DNA from 2 places in the Brachymonas sp. KE5 genome. Region 1 is predicted to be linked to the other one. Evidence: predicted binding sites of a transcription regulator. Region 1 holds the regulator's gene; the other holds the start of a gene.
The links. The regulator FNR, encoded in region 1, switches genes on or off when oxygen is low (the NO sensors DNR and NnrR bind a similar motif). The targets are predictions, from matches to a motif close to TTGATNNNNATCAA.
Positions count from the first base shown of each region.

Region 2: a site for FNR is predicted at 3,256-3,269, ahead of ACX36O_RS01405 (DUF2249 domain-containing protein). Genes of this name have one in related genera too.

Region 1 is NZ_CM173463.1:646,946-651,752, reverse strand. It holds gene ACX36O_RS03040 (sulfite exporter TauE/SafE family protein) at 1-549, shown strand, start outside; gene ACX36O_RS03035 (sulfite exporter TauE/SafE family protein) at 553-1,239, opposite strand; gene hemN (oxygen-independent coproporphyrinogen III oxidase) at 1,333-2,730, opposite strand; gene fnr (fumarate/nitrate reduction transcriptional regulator Fnr) at 2,954-3,682, shown strand; gene ACX36O_RS03020 (nitrogen fixation protein FixH) at 3,785-4,072, opposite strand; gene ccoG (cytochrome c oxidase accessory protein CcoG) at 4,090-4,807, opposite strand, start outside.
Region 2 is NZ_CM173463.1:291,312-296,118, forward strand. It holds partial or broken gene ACX36O_RS01385 (putative zinc-binding protein) at 1-279, opposite strand, end outside; gene ubiT (ubiquinone anaerobic biosynthesis accessory factor UbiT) at 316-840, opposite strand; gene ubiV (ubiquinone anaerobic biosynthesis protein UbiV) at 869-1,765, opposite strand; gene ubiU (ubiquinone anaerobic biosynthesis protein UbiU) at 1,839-2,894, opposite strand; gene ACX36O_RS01405 (DUF2249 domain-containing protein) at 2,910-3,191, opposite strand; gene recQ (DNA helicase RecQ) at 3,391-4,807, opposite strand, start outside.

The DNA.
Region 1 (4,807 bases):
ATGATCGGCGCACTGGTCGTCAGCATCGGCGTGTTCGCCCTGCTCAAGGGTGCCTGGCTGTCCGTGGTGTTCGGCGTGCTGGTGATCCTGGCGGCGCTGCAGATGTTCCTGGATCGCAAGCCCAAGCCCACGCGCCAGATGCCCGGCCGTGGCGGCCAGATGGCGGCCGGCAGCGTGATCGGCTTCCTGTCCGGCCTGCTCGGCGCCGGCGGCGGCTTCCTGAGCGTTCCCTTCATGACCTGGTGCAACGTCGCCATCCACAACGCCGTGGCCACCAGCGCCGCCCTGGGCTTTCCGATCGCGGTGTTCAACGTGATCGGCTACGTGCTGGGCGGCTGGAGCGTGGCGGGCCGGCCGGAATGGTCGGTTGGCTACGTCTGGCTGCCAGCCCTGGCCGTGATCGCCAGCTGCAGCGTGCTGATGGCCCCGCTGGGCGCACGCACCGCGCACGCCCTGCCGGTCAAGACCCTCAAGCGCATCTTCGCCGGCATCCTGATGCTGCTGGCGGTCAGCATGCTGATCAAGGGTATCCGCCTGCTGGGCGCGTAAACCTCAGGGCGTGGTGCACCACGGCGCCTGATCATGCATCAGGCCCATCCACAGCGCCACGCCGGCGCTGATGGCCAGCGCTAGGCCAGCCAGGCGAATGCCCCATTCGCCATCGCCCAGCTTGCGCATGCGCAGCAGCAGCCACGGGCCCGCCATCAGCGACACGCTGGTGCCCAGCACGAACAAGGCCATCACGGCTGCCCCCTGCCATACCACGCCGGTCAGGGCCGCCACCATCAGTGCCGAATACAGCAGGCCACAGGGCAGGAAGGCCCACAGCATGCCCACCAGCACCGGCCCGAAAGAACCGCCGCGCTGCTGCAGGCGCTTGATGCGCTCCCACACCTTGCGCGCCGAGCGATCCAGCCAGGCCGGCTGCCGCCCCTGGAACATCAGCAACACCCCGAGCACCAGCGCGGCGACGTGGATCGTGCTCCACACCGGCCGCAGCGCGGCACTCTGCACCGTCAGCCAGCCCAGGCCCTGCATGGTGGCCGCGGCCAGCGCGCCCAGGCCGGCATAGCCCAGCACCCGCCCCACCTGGAACAGCCCCATGGCCGTATTCTGCTGCGCCGGCCGTTCACCGGCCGTGACGCCGATCCCCGCGCATGCCGCGCCGCACATGGCAATGCAGTGCGGGCCGCCCGCCAGGCCCATCAGCAGGGCCGTGACGATCAATGATGCTTCCATACTTCTCTTTCATGCAAAACGGCCGGCACGGTATGCACCGGTGCCGGCCTTGCCATGGCAGTCCCTCTCACCCTGCCGGGTGTCTGCCACCGATCAGATGATTTTAGAGAATTTCACGCGGGTGCGGTCCGCCTGCAGGTACTTGTCGAACACCATGGCCACGCCACGCACGAAATACCAGCCCTGCTCGGTGACGGTGATGCCGTTCTCGGTGATGCGCACCATGCCTTCCTCTTCCTTCTGCCCGAGCATCTCCAGCTCGCGCGCGAAGTAATCCTTGAAGTCGATCAGCCAGGCCAGGTTGATCGACTCGTAGTCGATCTCGCCCTGGCACATGATGGCCATGATGACGGCGCGGCGGATCAAGTCGTCTCGCGTCAGCGCCAGGCCACGCACCACCGGGAAATGGCCGCGCTCGACCGCGTCGTAGTAGTCTTCCAGCGTCTTGGCGTTCTGGCTGTAGGTGGCGCCGATGCGGCCGATGGCCGAAACGCCCAGGCCGATCAGGTCGCAGTCCGGCTGCGTGCTGTAGCCCTGGAAGTTGCGGTGCAGGCGGCCTTGGCGCTTGGCAATGGCCAGTGCATCATCGGGCAGCGCAAAGTGGTCCATGCCCACGTACACGTAGCCGGCATCGCCAAAGGCCTTGAGCGATTGCGACAGCATCTCGATCTTTTCGCCACCGCTGGGCAGCGTGTAGGCATCGATGCGGCGTTGTGCCTTGAACCGCTCGGGCAGATGCGCGTAGGCATACAGCGCAATACGGTCCGGCCGCAACTCGTTCACCTGCTTCAGCGTGCGTGCAAACGAGGCCGCGGTCTGCTGCGGCAGGCCGTAGATCAGGTCGACGTTGACCGACTTGAAGCCGATGCGGCGCGATGCCTCCACCAGCGCAAACACCTGCTCGGCCGGCTGGATGCGGTGCACCGCCTTCTGCACGTCCGGGTCGAAGTCCTGCACGCCGAAGCTCAGGCGGTTGAAGCCCAGGTCGAACAGGTTCTGCAGGCGTTTTTCATCCACCGTGCGCGGGTCCACTTCCACCGAGTATTCGCCGCCCTCTGCCAGTTCAAAGGCCCCCCGGATCATGCCCATCAGCTGACTCAGTTCCGCATCGTCCAGGAAGGTGGGCGTGCCGCCACCGAAGTGCAGCTGCGACACCACCTGCCCGCGCCCCAGATGCGCGACATGCAGGTCAATCTCGCGCTGCAGATAACGCAGGTACTCGGTGCCGCGCTCGCGGTGCTTGGTGATGATCTTGTTGCAGGCGCAGTAGTAGCACAGCGACTGGCAGAACGGCACGTGCACATAGATCGACAGCGGCAGCACATGGCCCGGCCGGGAATTGTGCCGCTGCTCCAGCGCAGCGATGTAGTCGCTCTCGCCAAAGGCCTCGACAAAACGGTCAGCCGTGGGATAGGAGGTGTAGCGCGGGCCAGCAATGTCGTAGCGGGCCAGCAATTCTGGGGTGAGGATGATCTGTTCGGTACTGCTCATGGTCTCGGGCATTCTAAGTGAGCAAGCGCCAGCATAACCCCTTGCTGCACAAAAGCCTGAACGGTTGCGGGCGCTGCCATGCTGTCATTGCGGGTATCTACTTTGCCAGCGAAATGCCCCTGCAGCCATTGATATGTATCAACCCCTCTTTTCCGCCATGCGATAATCGGCACTTTCCATGACAAGGATCAAGTGCGCAATGGCGCGCGCCCCGGATAGCTGCATGTCTCCTTCGCTCCCCAAGTCTTACAAAGTGGCCTGCTCGAACTGCAATCTGCGCGAGCTGTGCATGCCCATGGGTCTGAGCGAGGCAGAACTGCGCTATATCGACAACATGGTCGGTGCCCGGCGCAGGATTCCGCGTGGCGAACCGCTGTTCACGCACGGTGACCCGTTCAAGGCACTCTACGCCATCCGCACCGGCTTTTTCAAGACCACGGTCACTGCGCAGGACGGCCGCGACCAGGTCACCGGCTTCCAGATGGCCGGCGAGATCGTCGGGCTGGACGGCATCGTGCACGACCGCCACACCTGCGATGCGATCGCGCTGGAAGACTCCGAAGTCTGCGTCATGCCCTATGACGAACTCGAGGCGCTTTCCCGCGAAGTGACGGTGCTGCAGAACCACGTGCACAAGATCATGAGCCGCGAGATCGTGCGCGACCAGAGCATGATGCTGCTGCTCGGCAGCATGCGCGCCGAGGAACGCCTGGCCGCCTTCCTGCTCAATCTGGTGCAGCGCCTGCATGCGCGCGGCTTTTCGCAATCGGAACTGGTGCTGCGCATGACGCGCGAGGAAATCGGCAGCTACCTTGGCCTCAAGCTGGAAACGGTGAGCCGCACCTTCTCCAGGTTTGCCGAACAGGGCATCGTGGAGGTGCGCCAACGCCACGTGCGCATTCTGGATACGGCAGCGCTGCAGCAGCTGGTCAGCCAGCACCACCCCGAATAGCCCGGCAGCACTGCACGAGCAAGCACCAGTTGGGCGAAACCCGCCTCTCATTAACAAAAGAAATGCCGGCACACAGCCGGCATTCTTCAGGAGAGCTTCCGGTCAGTGCGACGCCGGAACGCCGCCCGTGGCGGCATGATTGCGCGCCCGGTTGGCAGGGGTGAATTGCGCCCCCTGGTTGGACAGGCCGGGCGTTTCCACCTCCCGGCTCTCGATCAGCACCTCATTGGGCGAATGCGCGATGAAGTACCAGGTGATCAGGCTGGCGATGATGACGGCCACCGGGCCGCCCACCACCATCCATACGATCGGATACGTCCACCACGACCGGCCCTCTTCGGGGTGAGGGACCTGACCACGGGACGAAGCATCCGGGTTGCTGGTTTGCATGCGTGACTCCTGGCTCATCATTTCGGTACCAGGAAGGCGGCCTTTTCGGTCACCATGGCATCGCTGCCGGTTTCACGGATATCCAGGTAGATCGGGTGCGAACCCGGCTCCATGGAACCCACGGGAATGCGCACGGCGACCACGTGCTGCTCGACCTGGGCCGGGCCGATGGTCATGTCTGCCCCTTCGGCAATGGTGGCGCCGGGCAGTCCGTTCACGCGGATCTCGTAGTTCTGCTCGCTCTCGGTGGTGTTCATCACGCGCACCAGGTACACGTTCTCGATCTTGCCGCCGTCGACGATGCGCGACATCACGCCACGGTCGCGGATGATGTCCACCCGCATCGGCTTGCGCATGCTCAGGCTGGTCACCAGCGCAGCCGCAATCAGCACCAGGATGCCCGTGTAGACCAGGATACGGGGACGCTTGATCCGGTTCCAGATCTCGCTCTTGCCCCAGTTGTTCTTCATCGCGTTCTCGGTGGAGTACTTGATCAGGCCACGCGGGTAGCCGACCTTGTCCATCACCTCGTCGCAGGCATCCACACAGGCGCCGCAGCCGATGCATTCGTACTGCAAACCCTTGCGGATGTCGATGCCGGTCGGGCAGACCTGCACGCACATGGAACAGTCGATACAGTCGCCGAGCGCAATCGTGCTGCGATCGACCTTCTTGGAGCGCGGACCGCGCGGCTCGCCACGGTTCTCGTCATAGGTCACGATCAGCGTGTCGGGG
Region 2 (4,807 bases), 360 kb from region 1:
CTGTTCCTGCAGCTGAAAGTGGCGATCCGGCGTGATCGTATGTCGCGCCAGCGTGTTGTTCACGCATTGCAGCTGGCAGCCATCCAGCGCAATGATGGGCCGGCCAGAGCGCGCCAGCTTGACCAGCGAGGGCACATCGCCGCCGACGCCGGCAATGCAGGACATCTCGGCCACGCCGCGGCGATCGAGTTGCAGGGCAACATGGTTGGCCAACTGGGCGGCGCTGGAGCAGCCGGAGCAGGAATACACCAGCGGATGCTGGTCACGGGGTTTGGACATGGGGACTCCTTCGAACTAACGGAGCGAAACAATCAATCAGTGGTGCGGCAGATGCTCCCGCAGGCGCTGCAGAACGTCGCGCGGGTGGGGCGGGCGCGGCAGCTTGCCCAGGTCGGGCAGGCGGAACTGGCGCGGATCGAACACCGGCAGCTCCATGGCGTCGAGTGTGTTCTTCACCATCAGGCCGAGTTCGGTATCGCCTTCCATGCTCAGGCGGCGGTTGAAGAACAGCGTGTCGGGGTCCTGCGAGCGGCGTGCCAGCGCGATGAAATCGCTGGCGTGGGCGCGAATGGTCAGGTCCGGCGGCCCCTGCACGCTGTGCAGTGGCGCAAAGCGCGTGCCCTGCCACTGGAAATCGCAGTGGATGCCGGCATCGCGGATTTCCAGCCGCAGCGGCCGGCCTGCCAGCGCCTGGGCCACATCCTCCGGCAGCTGGCGCGCCAGTGTCAGGTTCAGCGCGCCCACAAACAGCAAGGCCCCGGGCCAGCGGGGCAGGTGCTGCAGCACGCCAGACACCGGGCCGGGCAAAACGAAGTCATCGGGGATCAAACGGGAAGACATGCGGGTTTCCTTCCAAAGTGTCCGGGTCTCAGGCCGGTACAGCGATCTGTTCCATGCCCGAGCGGCCATGCCAGTAGCCATTGCAGGGCTGGTCCGGCAGCAGCGGCAACATCTGCGCGTGGGCTTCGGCCGGCATCAGGCGCTGGTCGAGCGCGTCGCGCCACAGCTGCACCAGTTCGCGCATATGCAGCGATTGCGGGCTCAGGCGCAGCACCTCCACACCCATCGCCTGCAATGTGGGCAGTTCCTGCACGAGGTTGCAGACATGGGCCGATTGCGTCTGGATGCCGTTGAGTGTGAGAAAGCCCTCGCCCTCGCGCGTCTGCAGCAACAGGCCGTCGGGGTAGTCGATGCAGCTGAACTGGCAGTCGTCCTTGGGCAGGTTGCGGTGGCGGGCGGTAAAGCAGCGCGCGGAGAATGCCAGCGGCATGCGGCCCAGCGCAAACACCTCGGTCTGCAGGCCGTGGGGGCGCTGCTGTTGCAGCACCTGCAGCTCGGTCTGCGCCATCTCCAAAGGCGGCACCCAGCGTACAGCGCCGAGATCGGCCATCCACTGCAGGGCAGGCTGGTTGTACAGGTTCAGATGCGGGCCGGCGACGAACGGCAGCTTGCCCGCCACCATCTGCACCGCGCCCATATCGTTGGCTTCGACCAGGAATTCGCCGTTGTCGACAATGCGGCGCGCCACGGCGGCGTCGCTGCCGGATTCGATCAGCACCTGGGTCGAGAGGATGGCCTGCTTGCCGGCTTCGCGCAGCATGCGTGCCACGTCGATCCAGTCGGCCAGACGCAGCTCGTGGCGGCGCGAACAGACCGCTTCGCCCAGGTAAACCAGATCCACCGGCGTTTCGGCTATCTGCTGGTAGAACTCGAACACCGTCTCGCGCGGCCAGTAATACAGCAGCGGCCCGAGGGCCAGCTGCATGGAGGGGGAAGCTTGTGCCGGATCACTGGGCATGGCGGATTTCCAGAAAAAGAGTGACAGGGAAGTCCATGGCTTATTTCCAGGGCCGGTGGTAGGCGCCCAGGGTCTGCTGCTGGCCTTCGGACACGTCAGCCAGCGCCGTCATCCAGCCCGAGCGCGGCGTGTAGCGGTGCGGGTTCTCGTGGCAGTGGTCCAGCGCCTCGCGCAGCACGCGCGTCACTTGCGCCACATAGGCCGGGCTGCGCTGGCGCCCTTCCACCTTGATGGCGCGCACGCCCATGCGGTAGAGCTGCGGCAGGATGGACAGCGTGTTCAGGCTGGTCGGCTCCTCGATGGCGTAGTAGCCGTCCTCGCTGCGCACATCGCCCACGTCGAAGCGGCCCTTGCACAGCGTGGGATAGCCGGCGCTTTCGCCTTCGCCGTAGCGGTCGATCAGCACGCCGTTCAGGCGCGCCTCCAGCCCCTTGGGCGTTTCCTGCCAGCGCACCGCCTTGGCGGGCGAGCACACGCCGTGCGTGTTGGGCGCCTCGCCGGTGGCATAGGACGACAGCTGGCAGCGTCCCTCCACCATCACGCACAGGCTGCCGAAACCGAACACCTCGATCTCCACCGGCGTCTTGTCGATCAGCTGCTCCACCTGCGTCAGCGAGAGCACGCGAGGCAGCACGGCGCGCGAAATGCCGAACTGCTCATGGTAGAAATTGATGGCTGCGGCATGCGTGGCCGAGCCCTGCACCGACAGATGCAGGCGCACACCGGGATGGCGGCGCGCCGTGTACTGCATCAGGCCGGGGTCGGCCATGATGATGGCGTCTATCCCCATGTCGGCCGCGCGATCCACCGCGCTGCGCCACACATCCACCGAATCGCTGCGCGCATAGGTATTGAGTGCCAGCAGCACCTTGCGCCCGCGCGCATGGGCATACGCGATGCCGGCGGCGATGGCCTTGTTGTCGAAATTCAGGCCCGCGAAGTTGCGGGCATTGGTCGCGTCCCTGAAACCCAGGTAGACGCAGTCTGCGCCATGGTCGACAGCCTGCTTCAGTGCGGGCAGGCTGCCGGCGGGGCAGACCAGTTCCATCGGGGGCTGTACCACGTCCGTGGCCAGCCCGGGATTCATTGCTGTCATCGGGAATGGCAGGGCTTACTGGCGCACGAAATCGATTACCACCCCCTCCGCGTCGCGCTGGCGGTAGGTGATCTGCACGCCTTCGCCGTAGCGGGCGACCATCTGGTGCAGCAGGGGGATCGGGTCGTGGTCGTTCACGAAACGCATGGTTTCGCCGGCCTGCAGCGCATCGAGTGCGCCGAAAATGGCGGCGTGGCGGAAACGCTTGGCGATGCCGCGGGCATCGAAACCATAGATGGCGTCGGCACGCGAATGGTCGTGCGGCATGCCGACGGGCTGCAGCGGAATGGTAGGCATGGGTCTCTCCTCAGCTTCGAAGAAGTGGAATGGGGAGTGTTCACCCAAAGTGCACACCAGGGCCTTGACGTGAAGCAATGAAGTGCCGATGCGCAGCCGGCTTGAAAAAAGATACGGCTTGTGAAGTCAGTTCAACAGCCAGTGCTCCTGAACAGGCAAGCGCAGCCTTCGAGAACCGGCGCTCCATGCTGGCGAGAACTCAGGCACTCGCCTCCAGCACGCGCAGCAGTTCCTCGCCATAGCGCTCCAGTTTGGCATCCCCCACGCCGCTGGTGCCGCGCAGCGCGCTGAGCGTGCCCGGATCTTCTTCGGCGATCGCGGCCAGCACGCTGTCATGGAAGATCACGTAGGCCGGCACGCTGTGCGCCCGCGCCACCTCGCTGCGCCAGGCCTTGAGCGCCTCGAAACGCGCCTGGCCGGCCTGGTCCAGATGTGCGGCAGCACTGGCACGTTTGCGCCCGCTGCCGTCGCGCTGCCCGCGCTTGCGCGGCGTGGCCACCACATGGCGCAACTGCAGCGTCTGTTCGCCGCGCAGGATAGGTCGCGCCGCCGCCGTCAGCCGCAGTGTGTTGAAGTGCGCGCTGTCCACCTGCAGCGCCCCCAGCGCTACCAGTTGCCGCAGCACGCCGCGCAATTCGGTCTCGCCGCTGTCGGGCGCCAGCCCGTAGGTGCTGAGGCTCTCGTGCCCGAACTGCCGCACCTTGTCGGTGTCCTTGCCGCGCAGCACGTCCATCACATGGCCGGCACCGAAGCCGATGCCGGTTTTTTCGTGCAGGCGGTACACGGTGGAGAGCAGCTTGCGCGCCAGTTCGGTCGCATCCCACACCTCGGGCGGGTGCAGGCAGTTGTCGCAGTTGCCGCAGGGCTGCGAGGTCTCGCCGAAATAGCCCAGCAAGCGCACACGCCGGCAATCGGTCGCCTCGGCCAGCGCCAGCAGCGCATCGAGCTTGCCGGTCTGCACGCGCTTGAAGGCATCGTCGGCCGGGCTGTCGTCGATCATGCGGCGCTGGTTCACCACATCCTGCAGGCCGTAAGCCATCCAGGCCTGCGAAGGCAGGCCATCGCGCCCGGCCCGGCCTGTTTCCTGGTAGTAGCTCTCGATATTGCGCGGCAGATCCAGATGCGCAACGAAGCGCACATCGGGTTTGTCGATGCCCATGCCGAAGGCGATCGTCGCCACCATCACCACGCCTTCCTCGCGCAGAAAGCGGTCCTGATTCGCCTGCCGCGTGGCGGCATCGAGCCCTGCATGGTAGGGTATGGCGTCGATGCCCTCGCGCACCAGCGCCTCGGCCACTTCCTCCACGCGGCGGCGGCTCTGGCAATACACCACGCCGGCGTCGCCTTCATGCTCGTTTTCGATGAAGCGCTTGAGCTGCGCCAGCGGATCGCGCTTTTCGACGATGGTGTAGCGGATATTGGGCCGATCGAAGCTGCTGACGAACTGCTGTGCCTGCTGCAGCTCCAGCCGCTCGGCAATGTCCTCGCGCGTGATGGCGTCGGCGGTGGCGGTCAGGGCAATACGCGGCACGCCGGCAAACTGCTCGTGCAGGAGAGTGAGCTGACGGTATTCCGGCCGGAAATCATGGCCCCACTGGCTCACGCAATGCGCCTCG